Linked DNA regions of Cellulophaga sp. L1A9. The main gene of each other region encodes a partner of the protein of the gene in region 2 in a complex. Links are inferred from orthologs where the notes say so. Each region holds a gene or a part of one and is shown on either strand. Other genes may lie near its edges.

The links.
Region 1: the proteins of trxA (region 2) and trxB are in contact, whole or in part, in a crystal structure (PDB 1F6M), measured with the Escherichia coli proteins. The link is inferred for Cellulophaga sp. L1A9 from one-to-one orthologs.

The regions. Positions count from the first base shown.
Region 1 is NZ_CP047027.1:3,176,687-3,184,950, reverse strand. What follows is about bases 3,351-6,130. They hold trxB (thioredoxin-disulfide reductase), read right to left. Parts: upstream 5,334-6,130; coding sequence 4,368-5,333; downstream 3,351-4,367. Other genes in these bases: GQR94_RS13910 (formylglycine-generating enzyme family protein), read right to left, coding at 5,461-6,130; GQR94_RS13920 (hypothetical protein), read left to right, coding at 3,842-4,288; GQR94_RS13925 (aminotransferase class I/II-fold pyridoxal phosphate-dependent enzyme), read left to right, coding at 3,351-3,772. Also shown: GQR94_RS13940 (PspC domain-containing protein), read left to right, coding at 1-710; GQR94_RS13935 (head GIN domain-containing protein), read left to right, coding at 862-1,596; GQR94_RS13930 (dipeptide epimerase), read left to right, coding at 1,695-2,705; more of GQR94_RS13925, read left to right, coding at 2,705-3,350; more of GQR94_RS13910, read right to left, coding at 6,131-6,591; GQR94_RS13905 (PEP/pyruvate-binding domain-containing protein), read left to right, coding at 6,747-8,264.
Region 2 is NZ_CP047027.1:2,381,674-2,389,868, reverse strand. Bases 3,156-5,866 are described here. They hold trxA (thioredoxin), read right to left. Parts: upstream 4,815-5,866; coding sequence 4,497-4,814; downstream 3,156-4,496. Other genes in these bases: dnaE (DNA polymerase III subunit alpha), read right to left, coding at 4,914-5,866; GQR94_RS10295 (DUF58 domain-containing protein), read right to left, coding at 3,445-4,374; GQR94_RS10300 (glycoside hydrolase family 26 protein), read right to left, coding at 3,156-3,434. In the rest of the region: more of GQR94_RS10300, read right to left, coding at 2,403-3,155; more of dnaE, read right to left, coding at 5,867-8,195. UniProt on the Escherichia coli protein: Participates in various redox reactions through the reversible oxidation of its active center dithiol to a disulfide and catalyzes dithiol-disulfide exchange reactions.

The DNA.
Region 1 (8,264 bases), 790 kb from region 2 along the record:
ACTTAAATAGCCCTAACGACACTTTAAATATCGCTTTCGCCTCTAATGATTTACATTGGAATAGAAGAACATTAAATATTGGTGATATGGTAGTTAGTTATGATGATAACGGACAAGAAATTTTATCTTCTAAAGACGTCGAATTTAATTTCAGAACTTCTAAAGATTCACTCATTCATATAGAAATTCAGAAAAATGCCAACGGAAAGTCATTTCCAAATGCTAGAGAAACTGCAGAAAAAATAAATTACAACTATACTTTTGAGGGAAATACCTTAGAACTGAATGAATTCTTAACGACAAGAAGAGAAAACAAATTTAAAAATCAAGAGGTTCGTGTTTTTATCTACTTACCAAAAGGTATGAAAATAAAATTTTTGAATAATGCTGATAATTGTTGGAGAATTAACACCAAAAACAATTCGGATGTTAACGACTGTGATGTCTCTGATTTCAAATGGATAATGGGGAACAATGGAACGCTAAATTGTTTAGACTGCTTGGAAGAAGAAATAGATAATCCTGAAGGGAATAACCGAGTGAAAATAAATGAAGACGGTATTAATATTAACATCAATGACAATGGAGAAAAGGGCAAAATAAAAATAGATGAAGACGGTATTGATATTGATGTGAACGATAATGGCGAGTCTTTCATTTTAAAAATTGATGAAAATGGAATCCGAGTAAACACTAATGAAAATCAATAATCAGTAGGACGTTTAAAAACTAAACCACTAGTGAACGCCTATCATTTACAATACATTACAATTCATCAATTAAAATCAACAGTTGAGTTTTAAAAGTTATAAAGCAACCTCAATAAATAACATCTTTACATCAATCATAAAAACAACAATCATGACAACTTTAGTAAGAATTGCACTCACACTAGCACTAAGCATATTTTTAACCTCCTGCGGAATGGATATAAAAATAGGCGAATTTGGCTCTGGCGTTAAAGGAAACGGAATAGTAACCAAAGACATTAGACCCGTAAATGAAGATTTTACCGAAATTTCTGCATCAGAAGGTTTAGAAGTAATTGTAACCCAAGCAGATGTTTTTGAAATAACGGTAGAAGCAGATGAGAATATTATTGATTTAATAGGAACAGATATTAATAACAACGTCCTTAAGATTCATGCAATAGAAAACATTGGTAATGCTACTAAAAAAGTATATGTTTCTTTACCTAATATATCAGAATTAAAAAGTTCTAGTGGTGCAAATGTAACAGCAAAAAACACCATTAAATCAGACAAATTAACTATAGATTCAAGTAGTGGTTCTTTAGTTGACGTAACCATTGCAACAGATGATTTAACTATTGATGCCAGTAGTGGTGCTAATCTTAAAATTCTAGGAGAAACAACGCATGCAACTATTGATGCTAGTAGTGGGTCAAATGTGAGCGGTAAAAAGTTAGCTGCAAAATTTTGTAACGCAGAAGCAAGTAGTGGTGCGAATGTTGACATCAATGTTTCAGAAACATTACATGCAGATGCTAGTAGTGGAGGGAATATATCTTATTCTGGCAAAGCACAAGTAAATTCTAATAAAAGTGTTTCCGGTAGTGTAACTTACAACGATTAACTACCAAACGTAAATAGATGAAAAGCCATTGAAATTTCAATGGCTTTTCGTTTTTTTATATTTTGTCTTTGCCTATTTTCGTAGGAAAGATTTACACCATGGAGCTTCAATTAAAAAAATACATTTTACCTTTAAAACATACTTTTAGTATTTCTAGAGAATCTCATGATTTTCAGGATACGTTAATTGCAAGCTTAAGTTTAAATGGCCAAACGGGATACGGAGAAGCTACTTCCAATCCTTACTATAAAATTTCAGTAGAGAGTATGATGGCAGAGATAAATGCCATACGATCAGAAATAGAACAGTACACATTCACCACCCCTGAAGTATTTCATGCCTTTACAACTAGTAAAGGTCTTTCTAATTTTGCCATTTGTGCTTTAGATTTAGCAGCTCATGATCTTTATGGCAAACTAAAAGGGAAGCCATTATATGAAATTTGGAATACAAACTTAAACCACTACCCTACTACAAATTACACCATTGGTATTGCAAGTATCGAAAAAATGGTAGCCAAGATGCAAGAAACACCATGGCCTATCTACAAAATAAAATTAGGAACAGATGATGATGTTAACATCGTAAAGGAATTGCGCAAACATACAGATGCTATTTTTAGGATTGATGCCAATTGTGCTTGGACCGCAGAAGAAACTATTTTTAATGCTCCGCTTTTAAAAGAATTAGGTGTAGAATTTTTAGAACAACCCCTAAAAGCTGATGATTGGGATGGTATGGAAAAAGTAATGCATCATAGCGTTCTACCCATTATTGCTGATGAAAGTTGTATTTTAGAACGTGACGTAGAAAAATGTAGTCTTCATTTTAGTGGTATCAATATTAAATTAACAAAATGTGGCGGATTGACCCCTGCATTACGAATGATTAAGGAAGGAAAAGAATTAGGTCTAAAAGTAATGGTGGGCTGTATGACCGAGTCTTCTGTAGGCATCTCTGCAATTGCCCAATTATTACCGCAATTGGACTATGTGGATATGGACGGTTCTATGCTACTAAAAGAAGATATCGCAGATGGCATTATTATTAATAAAGACGCTAGTTTAATATATCCTACACTTGGAGGTAGTGGAGTAACACTTAGATAATGATAAAATATATTGATTCATTCCCGGGAAAAAACCTTCAGGCAGACCATACCAATTATTTGTATTTTGGTGGCACTGCGTATTTAGGTTTGCAAACGGATATTGAATTTCAAGATTTATACATTAAAAATATACGAAAATACGGTACCAACTATGGTGCATCTAGAAAATCAAATATTCAGATTAATATCTTTAATCAAGTAGAAGACTATTTTGCAAAATTAGTAGGTAGTGAAGCTTGTGTAACCTTATCTTCGGGATATTTAGCGGGACAATTCATAGGTCATTTTTTAAATAAAAAGGAATTCAAACTCTTCTACTCCCCCAATACACATTCTGCGCTTTATATTAATAATCCTGAGGAGAATAAACCAAAATCATATATTACTTTTTCATCATTAAGCATCGCTATTCGCGATCATTTAGAAAAACAGAGCACAATAACACCTGTAGTATTTCTTGATTCCATAGATTTTTCAGGTGCCAATTTTCCTAATTTCAAAGGACTGCAAGCACTACCCTTAGAAGATGTTATACTCGTCGTCGATGATTCTCACGGGATTGGAATTACAGGTAAAAATGGGGCTGGGGTTTTTAAAACTATAGACAGTTTAAACCCTAAAGAATTGATTGTGTGCTGCTCCTTAGGCAAAGGTTATGGCGTACAAGGAGGTGCCATTTTCGGAAGTACTGATCGAATTAAAGAACTAACAGCTACTACTTTTTTTGGGGGAGCAAGTCCGGCTTCTCCAGCAAATCTTGCCAGTATTTATCAAGCTGAAGTTTTATTAAATGCAAAACGCATTTTACTTCATCAAAATATTGAATTTTTTATAGATAACGTTGATGCGATAACCAAATTTAAATATATGATTGGCCACCCCGCATTTACTTTTTCGGACGAAAAACTAACAAACTACTTAGAAGAACATTATATTTTAATCACCAGTTTTCGGTACCCTAATGAGGACGCTAATCTTATGAGTAGAATTGTGATTAGTGCTGCTCACACCAAAGAAGACATAAGAAATTTATGCGCGCTTATTAATAAGTATTATATTTTTTAATAATTTTCCTACATTTTAATAAAAATTATCGTAACTTATTGGTATCTAACAATTTAAAAATACATGATCATGAAAAAATTAATCGGATTGATTTTCTTGATGTTATTTTTAGTTTCTTCAACTAATGTTACACCTCTTAAATCTTTAAAAAACTCTTCTTTAGAAGGTACTTGGGAACTCGTTAACCGTTTTAACTACGACGGTATGAATGTAACTGACACGCTATCCAATATGAATGGTTATCGTCAGGTAAAAATTTACAGTAAAGGCAAAGTGATGTGGACGCGTTATTCTCCTAATGATCCATCAGAATGGTTTGGATATGGTTCGTATTCAAATTCAGAAAATAACTTGGAGGAACAACTAGAATTTGGTTCTGAAATGATGATGAAAATTCAAGATACCGTTCAAGTATTCAAATTTGAGTTGCAATTAGATAAAGATTCCTTTAAACAAATTACAGTAGACGAGGAAGGCAATAAAATTTCTTCAGAAAACTATAAACGAATAGATTAATACTATTTTTCAAACTTAACCTTAAAAGACGTGGGGAATATTAAAAAAAAGAGCCGCTAAATAGCGGCTCTTTTTTAATTTAAGCCATTGAGGCCGGTGTTTCTATTGCCGCCAAATAACGTTCGGCATCTAAAGCTGACATACAACCTGTTCCTGCTGCTGTAATCGCTTGTCTGTATTCTTTATCTTGAGAATCTCCACAAGCAAACACTCCTGGAAGGTTCGTTTTAGTAGATTTTCCCTTTGTGATTAAGTAGCCGGTTTCATCCATATCTAACTGACCCTTAAAAATATCAGTATTCGGTTTATGACCAATAGCAATAAATAATCCTGTAATGTCAATTTCTGATTTTTCACCAGTAACATTATTTACCATTCGTAAACCTTCTACCACTTGTCCTCCTAATACTTCATCAACTTCCGTATTATATAAAACTGTAATATTTTTTATATTATGAACCCTATGTTGCATCGCTTTTGAGGCTCTCATCTCGTCCTTACGAACTAACATGGTAACACTTTTACAAATGTTTGCCAAATAAGAAGCTTCTTCTGCGGCAGTATCTCCTGCCCCAACAATAGCTACATCCTGGTTTTTATAGAAAAAACCATCGCAAACAGCACATGCCGAAACGCCTCCGCCTCTTAATTTTTGTTCACTAGGAATATTTAAGTACTTTGCAGTTGCTCCCGTTGAAATAATAACCGTTTCTGCTTCAATCTGGATAGAATCATCAACCGTAGCTTTATGAATACCGCCCACTTCTGTGCTTAATTCTACCGCAGTAATCATTCCTATTCTAACTTCTGTACCAAAACGTTCTGCTTGAGATTGCAATTGCATCATCATCGTTGGTCCATCAATCCCTTCAGGGTAACCAGGAAAATTATCAACCTCTGTTGTTGTCGTTAATTGTCCGCCTGGCTCCATTCCTGTGTAAACAACAGGCTTTAAATCTGCTCTTGCAGCATATATAGCAGCTGTATAACCCGCAGGTCCTGAACCAATAATTAAAGTTTTAATTCTTTCAATTTTATCTGACATAATCTAGTACTTCATATTTGTTACTTCAAAAGTAGGTTTTTTGTCAAAAAACTTACATTAAAAGTTATCAAAAGTTGTTATAGTTTAATAGTAGCATCCTGTACCCTACTTTTTTCTAGGAAAAATATTAATTCTTAACGAGCATATCTGGAGTAGCCACCGTTCTAAAACCTACGTGTTCTGCTCCAGAATCTGGGCTTGATCCCATTCGTGAAGAGATTCTATAACTAGCACAATATGAGGCACTGCATAAAAAAGAACCTCCTTTAATTACTTTTTCTATAGCGTACGGGTTGTTAGGATTATATGTTTTTGATGGCCCCTGAGGATTTCTTGCCAATGCAACATTATTGGCTACTTCTTTAAAATAATTAGCGCTGTACCAATCTGAAGTCCACTCCCACACGTTACCCGCCATATCATACAAACCAAAATCATTTGCAGGATAAGACATTACCGCTGCTCTACGTTCAAAGCCATCTAATTTTGAATTAGTTACAGGAAACTCGCCTTCCCAAGTGTTTGCCATTGACGCTAACTTACTAATATCATCACCCCAGAAATATATGGTTTGCTTTTGGTGACCACGCGAAGCATGCTCCCATTCTGCTTCTGTTGGCAACCTTCTTCCTGCCCAAGTACAATAGGCCATAGCATCTTCATAAGAAATTTGAACCACAGGTTCTTTGTCTTTACCTTGTATCGTACTTTTTGGTCCGTTTGGATGTTTCCAGTCTGCTCCAATTTTCCATTCCCACCATTGAGAAAAATCATATAAATTAGGAACTGAGTTTTTTGTTTTCTTGAATATTAATGCTCCCGGTTGTAAAATAGAATCATGTGGCTTTGGAGTACCTTCTGGCAGTTGTGCTTTCATTTCTTCCCAATCAATTTCTCGTTCTGCAACAGTAACATATCCAGTTTCGTTTACAAATTTTGCAAATTGGGCATTGGTAACTTCCGTAATATCCATAAAGAAACCATCTACCTGTACTTCATGCATTGGTTTTTCATGATCCATTGCCATTTTATCTTGAGGCACTGCTCCTTGATTAAAGGTTCCTCCAGGAATCCAAACCATACCTTCAGGTGCAACTATATCTGTAGGTTGTGCAACTAAAATTTCCTTTAAAGCTTCTTTTTTTGAAATTTCAACCGCAGCCTTATCTTCTTCTTTAACTAGTTCTTCTTTCTTTTGTTCTTTACATTGGGTATTCACTAAGAGTAGCGCAAAAAGTAATGGTAACAAGAACTTCATTGGAAAGGGTTTATCGGTTAAGTGTCAAAAATACAATTCTAGTCTAATCGAATAAAACATTTAACTTTAAATTAATCCATAAAAAATCAGTAAATTATTAAACTAATGAAAGTACAAATAGTATACTTTTACTTTGATTTAAATTTGATCAACCCATGAAAACCAAATCAATTTCTACTTTTATTCTGTTTTTATTCGCCGCCACCTTATTTTCTCAAAAGCTTAGCAATGAAAAGATTACAGAACAAATAAATACCTATAAAAACGATATAAGAGGACCTTATAAAGATATTCGTTGGTTTTGTACTGACGGCAGTATTCGCCAACCAAAAGATCCGTGTCCTGAGAATGTTGGACCAGGGGTCCAACATGCGCGTTATAAAGATGCTGTAGTTGCTTTAGGAGAGAGCAATCATATTTATTTAGGACAGATTTTAGCATATACAGATGTAAAAGAATTTTGGGATTTAGAGCGCAATCACTCCCGTTTAAAACAATATCAATTAGATAAGTATTTAAGAACTATTGATGACGGATGGATTTTACAAAAAGGGCAATTTTACAGAGGTTCCATTCAATCTGAAGATGAGCAAGCTTGGGGTATTGAATTTTATAAATGGCTATTAGCCGATAAAGAGCGTGTGGCTCAAAATTATTTCTTAATCCGACAATCTTTAAAAGATATTCCGCATGAGGGTGATGATAACACCTCACAATTAATGCGCAGCCAGTCTAAAGTAATTTCTGATGCCTATGAACCTTTTATGGATCTTAGGGTGAAAATCCATAGTCAACCAGAATTTGTAGACATTCAAAAAGTAAAAGATTTTAAACAGAAACATACTGCAAAACTAACTACAAGCCTTAGCAAACAAATTGATGCTTTGATAACTACCATGCAAACCTTTTATAAACCTATAGATGCTTCTACATTTTTAGCAAATGCTCCTCTTGTAAAAAAAACAGCCATAGGAAAGAAAATTGATGCGTATGCGATTACTTCCGCAACGGATACTCCAAAGAGTATTATCATTAATTCTTCTGATTTACTTTTGGAATTGAGAGTTGCTATCTTAGAAGAAACAAATCCTGAGATTAAATTACAATTGCTTGATATCTCTTTAAAAGTTGAAGATATCCTATTTAAAAATGCTCCCAAATGGGAACCGGAATCAGTAAATGTTCTATTAGAAAAAATCTGCTATTTAGGAATGGCAACTGCAGGCGCTGGCTATGCTGAAACATGGGAATGGGAACAGTTGATGGGGTCGTTAAGCAAATATCAAGCTCCAAAAATGACCTTAGGCGAGCTTACAGCTGTTTTAGAAAATGCCCGCAGAGAGGTGGAATGGAGCGCAGCTATGGTAAAAGCTACGTATCAAGACATTGTTAATGAGTACACAGGTTTTGAGCCTAAAGCTTATGGTTTTATAGATGACAAAATCAGAGGATCTATAGCCTTATATTTAGGTAAAGCTGTAGGTGATTTAGGCGATTTTATTGCAAAAGAATCTTCTTTGAGTAACAAGGTATTAGACGTACAAAACCAAAGCACGTTTAGAGGATTAAACCCCGGCTATGCCTATGGAGAATTGGTCGTGGTTGATGGTTCTCCTGATGAGATAGAAGTAGCCTCTGATAAGATTTATATTTTTCAACGCCCTCCAGCAGAC
Region 2 (8,195 bases):
ACCTCTGACTTAACAGCCCGCCTACGGACCCTTTAAACCCAATAATTCCGGATAACGCTCGGACCCTCCGTATTACCGCGGCTGCTGGCACGGAGTTAGCCGGTCCTTATTCTTACAGTACCGTCATCAATCTACACGTAGATCTTATTCTTCCTGTATAAAAGTAGTTTACAACCCATAGGGCAGTCTTCCTACACGCGGCATGGCTGGATCAGACTTCCGTCCATTGTCCAATATTCCTCACTGCTGCCTCCCGTAGGAGTCTGGTCCGTGTCTCAGTACCAGTGTGGGGGATCTCCCTCTCAGGACCCCTACCCATCGAAGTCTTGGTGTGCCGTTACCACACCAACTAACTAATGGGACGCATGCTCATCTCTTACCGTAACCTTTAATATATAAGTGATGCCACTCATATACCACATAAGATATTAATCCAAATTTCTCTGGGCTATCCCTTAGTAAGAGGTAGATTGCATACGCGTTGCGCACCCGTGCGCCGGTCGTCAGCGGAGCAAGCTCCCTGTTACCCCTCGACTTGCATGTGTTAGGCCTGCCGCTAGCGTTCATCCTGAGCCAGGATCAAACTCTTCATCGTTGTTTTGTAAATATTATATAACATCCTAAACCAACAACAAAATCATCCGAATCCTAGCCCTTAGTATTCTTTAAGCTAATTCTTTAATTCAATTTATTTAATTACCGTTTCCAGTAATTAAACGCTGTCTTACAATATGTCAATGAACTTTTATTTCGTATTCTTAACCGCTTATCTCAGTATCGTTGTTTCCCTAAGCGGCTGCAAATATACACCCTCTTTTGAAACCTACAAGCGTTTTTGAAAAAAAAATTCAATCTTTTTTTTGACGTTTTTATAACACCCTAGAAACAAAGACTTAACACTCAAAAAAAGATTAAGAATAATCATTGTTCTATCAAAAAAAGCAATCAACAGACCTTATTACCCATAAACAGACCCCGCCCACATCTATACTATATTATGCAAATTGCTCCACAAGATACTCGTCATCCACCATTAATCTAATTCATCGGACCTTCAACACCTACAAAAACACTTTTGACTCACCAACCTAATCCCTTTGACTGAACACGCACTCTTTCCCGTTTCCGGTCTAGCTATTTCCAAGACCAATATCAACTCCTGATTTAAGCACTCAAAGGAACGTTCACCTCAATTACCTCAACAGAGGTAGGAAAAGAAAATTACAATAACGAAACCTGCAACCAATTACTATTTTTACTACAACGCATCTATCTATTATAATAATTTCAGAAAAATGCATCCCCATTCACCCCTCACAAAACAACTCCTACTATAAACCACAGTTTTAAAGTAACCACCAATACCTATATCAAACTCACCCTTATTCCTTTATCAATATATAGATGACACCTTTATATAGCAACCCACTTAATAAGTGACACTTATTTTGATTCTGTATTCCAATTATTCTAAAAATTATTTTCAACATAGGATCAGAAGGACACTTAAACCTTTCTCTTAAACTCATCCTCCTTTAAAAAGAACACCCCGAAACACTTCAAGCCATGCCGACAAAATATTGACAGAAAGCTAATGATCGAGAAAACGAACAGAATAAAAAGCTAAAGGAAAGAACAAGACACTTGTGTTAGAAGAATTAAAAATGAAAAAATAAGAAAACAACTTTTAAAAGAAGTAGACTCCTCTATACAAAGCCAATTACAACTAGACAGCTGCCGGCAGGGAAGACCAAAGCAAATCCTTGTTCCTTATACATCCTGACACCAAGATTCCTTACTAATAGTTTCAAGAAATGAGAAACCTATCCAATGCAGCGACTTCTCCACAACAAGCAAAAACAAAATCATCACATTGATATAAAATGTAAAAAACACCAGATTTAGAACATTCAACTCCATAGCCTGTACAAAAACAATAAACCATAAATTATTCCTGAATTATAATATGGACAGAAGTACGAATGCTTCCACAACATCCATTAACACAAAACAAAAGATTTTAGAGGTCAATTCAGAAGTTAGGAAAATGAAGAATTCTTCCTTTATAGATTGACTATCGTTTTTACTTAAACACTAGATTTAGTCATGACAGATCACAACCCAAACACAGACCAATCACTTAACTATTAAACAAAAAAAATCCTCAACTTGCGTTGAGGATTTGTTGGCGGTCCGGACGGGACTCGAACCCGCGACCCCCTGCGTGACAGGCAGGTATTCTAACCAACTGAACTACCGAACCGTTGCTTTTAGCGGTTGCAAATATACGCCGCTTATTTAATTACGCAAATTTTTTTGACTAAAAAATTCACTTTTTTTCAAAATAAATTACAAAAAAATCCATTGAACTTAGTTATCAGACACTTACAAAAAAATAAAAATTAAACTTTTCCGTCGTCTAAAAACAAAACGTGTGCCTTTTGACTAAATGTTTTAAAATCGTTAGCACTTAATTGATCCGGATACGGCACAAAAAAATGATTTTCAGAATCGTTTCGCCATAATAACACCCAAGCAATACCCATTTCTGCCACTGTATCATCTAAAATGGTACTCCACCATCGTGATTCTGAAACCTTATCTAATCCAATTTCAGTTAAAGCATATGGCTTTTTTAATGTTTCTGCTACCCTTTTTAAAACCTCCACATTAGTTTTTAGCGTTTTTTTAAATGCTTTACCAGTTCCATGTTGGTACAGATCTAAACCTAACATATCTACAACATGATCTCCAGGATAATTTAAAAGGTATTCTGCTTCCGTGAACACCAAATTAGGAGCATACACATACAGTAAATTATGAACTTCAAATTCTACCGACAGCAGTTGCAAGGTTTGCAACCACAAAGCTTTATACCCCTCAGGACTGCAATTTGGATTGCCCCACCAAAACCAAGCACCATTCATTTCATGAAACGGACGAAAAGCAACCGGAATCAACATTCCGTTTTCATCTTTTAAACGCAATAGGAAGTCAGCAACTTTTTTAAGCCACTCTTTATAGACTTGAAAATGGCTGCCACCCTCCAAAATATGTTTTACAGCAATCGTAGTTTCCCAGCTATCGCCTTTAGAAACAGGATTATCTGCATGCCAACTAATGGTGATGATCCCGCCTTCCTTATGTGCTTTCCGCATGAGAGTGCACATAGCATCAAAAGGCACATCATCTAAGTTTTTGTCTTTCCCATGTTCAATCTGGCCAATATCAAAACCATAAACTAAGGGAAAGTCACCTATTACTTTATATACATCACTTGTATACGCATCTTGGTCATGGCGCCACCCTACCCCGTAAGACGTCGTATCTTGATGACCAAAGGCATATCCTTTATCTGAAAGTTTTTCTATTTTTTGCTTTAAAGCAAAAACCTGAGGCAGTGCTTCGGTATCTGCTAAACGGAGTGTAGTCATTATCTTGAGGTTATAGAAATTTTTGCCTTTCAGTCATATAGGTATTTAGAATTTTAGAAAAATCGCCTCCTACATCCACAGGAACATATTTAATCTTATACTGTGCGCAATTCAACTTTAAGTTCTCTTTATATACATTGACACTTTTCTTATAGCCTTCCTTAACGGTATCTGCATAAATATCTATTTTTTCTCTTGTCTCCACATCAATAAATCGCTTAGGCGTATTGTCAAAATTAAAATCGACCTCATGTTCCGCATCTAGTACATGAAACAAAACCACTTCGTGTTTGTTGTATTTTAAATGACGTAAAGCATCAAACAATTTTTCATCTTCTGTTTCCGCTTGAAGCATATCTGTAAATAGAAAAATTAAACTCCTACGTTTCATTTTTTCCGCTATCAGGTGCAAATAAGTATACGTTTCTGTTCTATTTTCCGGATTTGAAGTTGCACTAACTTCATTAAGTTTCGCCAATAACATCTGATGGTGCCGCTCACTACCCTTTTCAGATGCGTAATATTCGTATTGATCGGAATATACACTTAAACCAACAGCGTCTCTTTGTTTCTTTAAAATAGCCATAAGCGCAGCAATAGCCAAAACACTAAAACCTATTTTATTAAGGTTATCTATTGCTAAATTCTTTACTTCTGGATAAAACATAGAAGCTGAGTTATCTAATATCATATGGCAACGAAGATTGGTTTCTTCCTCATAGCGCTTGGTGTACAATTTATCGGTTTTTGCGAATAGCTTCCAATCGATATGTTTTGTACTTTCTCCGTTGTTATAAATTTTATGTTCTGCAAATTCAGCAGAGAAACCATGAAACGGACTCTTATGAATTCCACTAATAAATCCTTCCACTACTTGATTCGCTAAAAGCCCAAGATTCTGAAATAAAAAAGATTTATGTAATTCTGATTGTACATTCATACCACTAAAGATAATTAAAACAGTGCTCTAAACTTAAATATACTCCCTTATAGACACAAAAAAATCCCGCTATAAGCAGGATTTTTTTATTCTTTATGCCCAGATGGACATTATATTATTTACTATAATGCCGCATCAATTGCATCTGTGTACACTTTCTTAGGAGAAACTCCTACTTGTCTACTTACAATTTCACCATCTTTAAAAACCAATACTGTAGGAATGTTACGCACTCCGTATTTAGCAGCAAATTCTTGATTCGCATCAACATCTACTTTACCAACTACCGCTTTACCATCATACTCAGTACTAACTTCATCAATGATTGGACCTACCATTCTACATGGTCCACACCATGCTGCCCAAAAATCAACTACTACTGGTTTATCACTTTTTAAGACTACTTCATCAAAAGTTGCGTCTGTTATCTCTAATGCCATTTTGTTTCTTTTTATTGTTATGCAAATTTAGTCAAATATTATTCTCTTTCCTTACTAACGTTACATTCGTTTTAGCTATTGCCCTATCGATAAACTTTATTAATTTAATTTAAATAAAATATCTTGCTTTTCAAGAAGCTGCAGCAATTCACTTGAAATTTGCACCTTTTGCTTTCTACTTACCAGACTAACCTTAATCTCTTCTTGCATTTCATACACCATAAAATTAAGAGAATGTTCTCCTCTATGGGCATCTATAGTTTGCTTAAGCTCGTAGATTTTTTCTTCTTTTAATAAATCTATATTCAAATTGATGGTCAGTTTTTTCGCATACGTTTCCATTACTTCCTGCAATAACATAAAACTATTGAATTGCATTCGCGGATCTCCTTTTTTACCAGTATCCCGATTTACCCAACCTTCACGCACAAATAATTTTACGTAGGCAAAGGAATTGATCATTAAAAAATGGCGGAACTTTAAATACTCTTCTCCGAATATCCTAAACTCAAAAGTGTCTGTATAATCTTCCATGGTGAACATTGCCCAACCTTTTCCATTTTTAGAAACCCTATGCTGTACATCTGCAATTACCCCGGCAAAAGAAACCTCTCTATTTACAATACTCTCCAAATCATTTAAATTAGAAAGACTTGCATTACAGAACGATTTTACTTCTGATTTAAAATCATCTAGAGGGTGCCCTGAAATATAAATTCCCACGACTTCTTTCTCCCGGCGTAATTTTTCCATGGTCCCCCATTCCTCACAAGGCGGAACCGTTGGTTCTGCAATCTGCACTTCACTAGCATCACCAAATAAACTTACCTGACTAGAGTTTTCATTTTCTTGAAATTTAGAGCCATATTTTACTGCTTTTTCCAAAAAAGTAATTCCGTCTCCTTCGTCTGCAAAGTACTGTGCTCTATGCGTATCCCCAAAAGAATCAAAACCACCAGCAACCGCTAAGTTTTCAAATGCTTTTTTATTCGCTGCACGCAGATCAATACGTTTTGACAAATCGAAAACCGACTTAAATGGACCTTTTTCTTTTCTATTTTCAACTATAGTTTCTACTGCACCACGGCCAACACCTTTTACAGCTCCCATTCCAAAACGAACCGCACCATAATCATTTACCGCAAATTTGTAATACGATTCATTTACATCCGGTCCTAAAACATCTAAGCCCATACGCTTACATTCTTCCATAAAAAATGTAACCTGCTTGATATCATTCATATTATTTGAAAGCACCGCAGCCATATATTCCGCAGGATAATGCGCTTTACAATAGGCGGTTTGATACGCAATCCAAGCATAACAGGTGGAGTGAGATTTATTAAAAGCATAAGCTGCAAAGGCCTCCCAATCCTTCCAAATTTTCTCTAATTTATCAACATTATGCCCTTTTGCTGAAGCCTGCTCAATAAATTTAGGCTTCATTTTATCCAGTACATACTTCTGTTTCTTACCCATGGCTTTACGCAAAACATCGGCTTCACCTTTAGTAAAATCCGCTAGCTTTTGCGACAAAAGCATCACCTGCTCTTGGTATACTGTAATTCCGTAGGTTTCTGCTAAATATTCTTCGTTAGCATCAAGGTCATAAATAATTTCTTCGGTACCATGTTTACGCGCAATAAAACTTGGAATATACTCCATTGGACCAGGACGATACAATGCGTTCATTGCAATTAAATCTGCAAAAACTGTAGGTTTCAATGCCCTCATGTGTTTCTGCATCCCAGGAGATTCATATTGGAAAACACCTACTGTTTCACCACGCTGGAAAAGCTCATATGTTTTTACATCATCTAGAGGAAAATTCTCCGGATCTAACTCAACTCCATGTTTCGCTTTAACAATCTTAACGGTATCCTTAATTAAGGTTAATGTCTTTAACCCCAAGAAATCCATTTTTAGTAGACCTGCATCTTCTACCACCGAGTTGTCAAACTGGGTACAGTACATTTCGGAATCTTTCGCTAAGGCTACAGGAACGAATTTTGTAATATCATCTGGTGTAATAATCACCCCACAGGCGTGAATACCGGTATTCCGAACAGAGCCTTCTAAAATATAGGCTTGGTTAAGGGTTTCTGCCTCAAGGCCGTCTCCTTCTGAAATGGCCAAAAGCTCATTTACCTTAATAAGCTCTTCACTATTAAATTTAGCTTTTAGAATTTTTTCATCGACCCCAATTATCTTTTTTAATTTAGACATATTAGGAATCAACTTCGCCATACGATCCGAATCACTCAAAGGTAAATCTAGTGCACGAGCCGTATCTCGAATAGACGATTTAGCAGCCATGGTACCATATGTAATAATCTGAGCCACTTGGTTTGCCCCATATTTATTAATTACATAATCCATAACACGACCCCGACCTTCATCATCAAAGTCAATATCAATATCGGGCATACTTACACGATCCGGATTTAAGAAACGCTCAAAAAGTAAATCGTACTTAATAGGATCTAAGTTGGTAATCCACAAACAATATGCAACAGCAGACCCTGCCGCCGATCCACGACCCGGCCCTACCGATACATCCATTGCCCGGGCAGCTCTAATAAAATCTTCAACAATCAAGAAATACCCAGGATATCCTGTCTTCTCAATTACTTGAAGTTCAAAATCTAATCGTTCGTCAATTGCAGGTGTAATTTCTCCATACCTTTTCTTAGCACCTTCATAGGTAATGTGCCGTAAAAATTTATTTTCACCACGCTTACCTTTATCTAATTTATCTTCTGCGAACTGAAATTCTTCGGGAATATCAAAAGCAGGCAATAACACATCACGAGCTAAAGTAAAGGTTTCCACTTTATCAATTACTTCTTGGATATTGATAATAGCCTCAGGAATATCTTTAAAAAGCTCCTTCATTTCATCAGAAGACTTAAAGTAATATTCTTGATTAGGTAAACCATACCGATACCCACGACCACGACCTATTGGAGTCGCTTGTTTTTCGCCATCTTTTACACATAATAAAATATCGTGTGCATGCGCATTTTCTTTATCTACATAATAGGTGTTATTCGTCGCAACTAATTTTACATCATGCTTCTTCGCAAATTGAAGCAACACTTGATTTGCACGGTCTTCATCTTCTTGACCATGACGCATGATCTCTATATATAGGTCATCACCAAAAGTTTCTTTCCACCACAGTAAGGCTTCTTCCGCTTGGTTCTCCCCTACATTAAGCACCTTACTTGGCACCTCTCCATATAAGTTCCCTGTTAAAACAATAATATCTTCCTTGTATTGCTCAACTACTTTCCTATCAATTCTAGGCACATAATACTTACCACTAACAAAGGCGATAGATGACATTTTTGCCAAATTTAAATACCCTTTTTTAGTTTT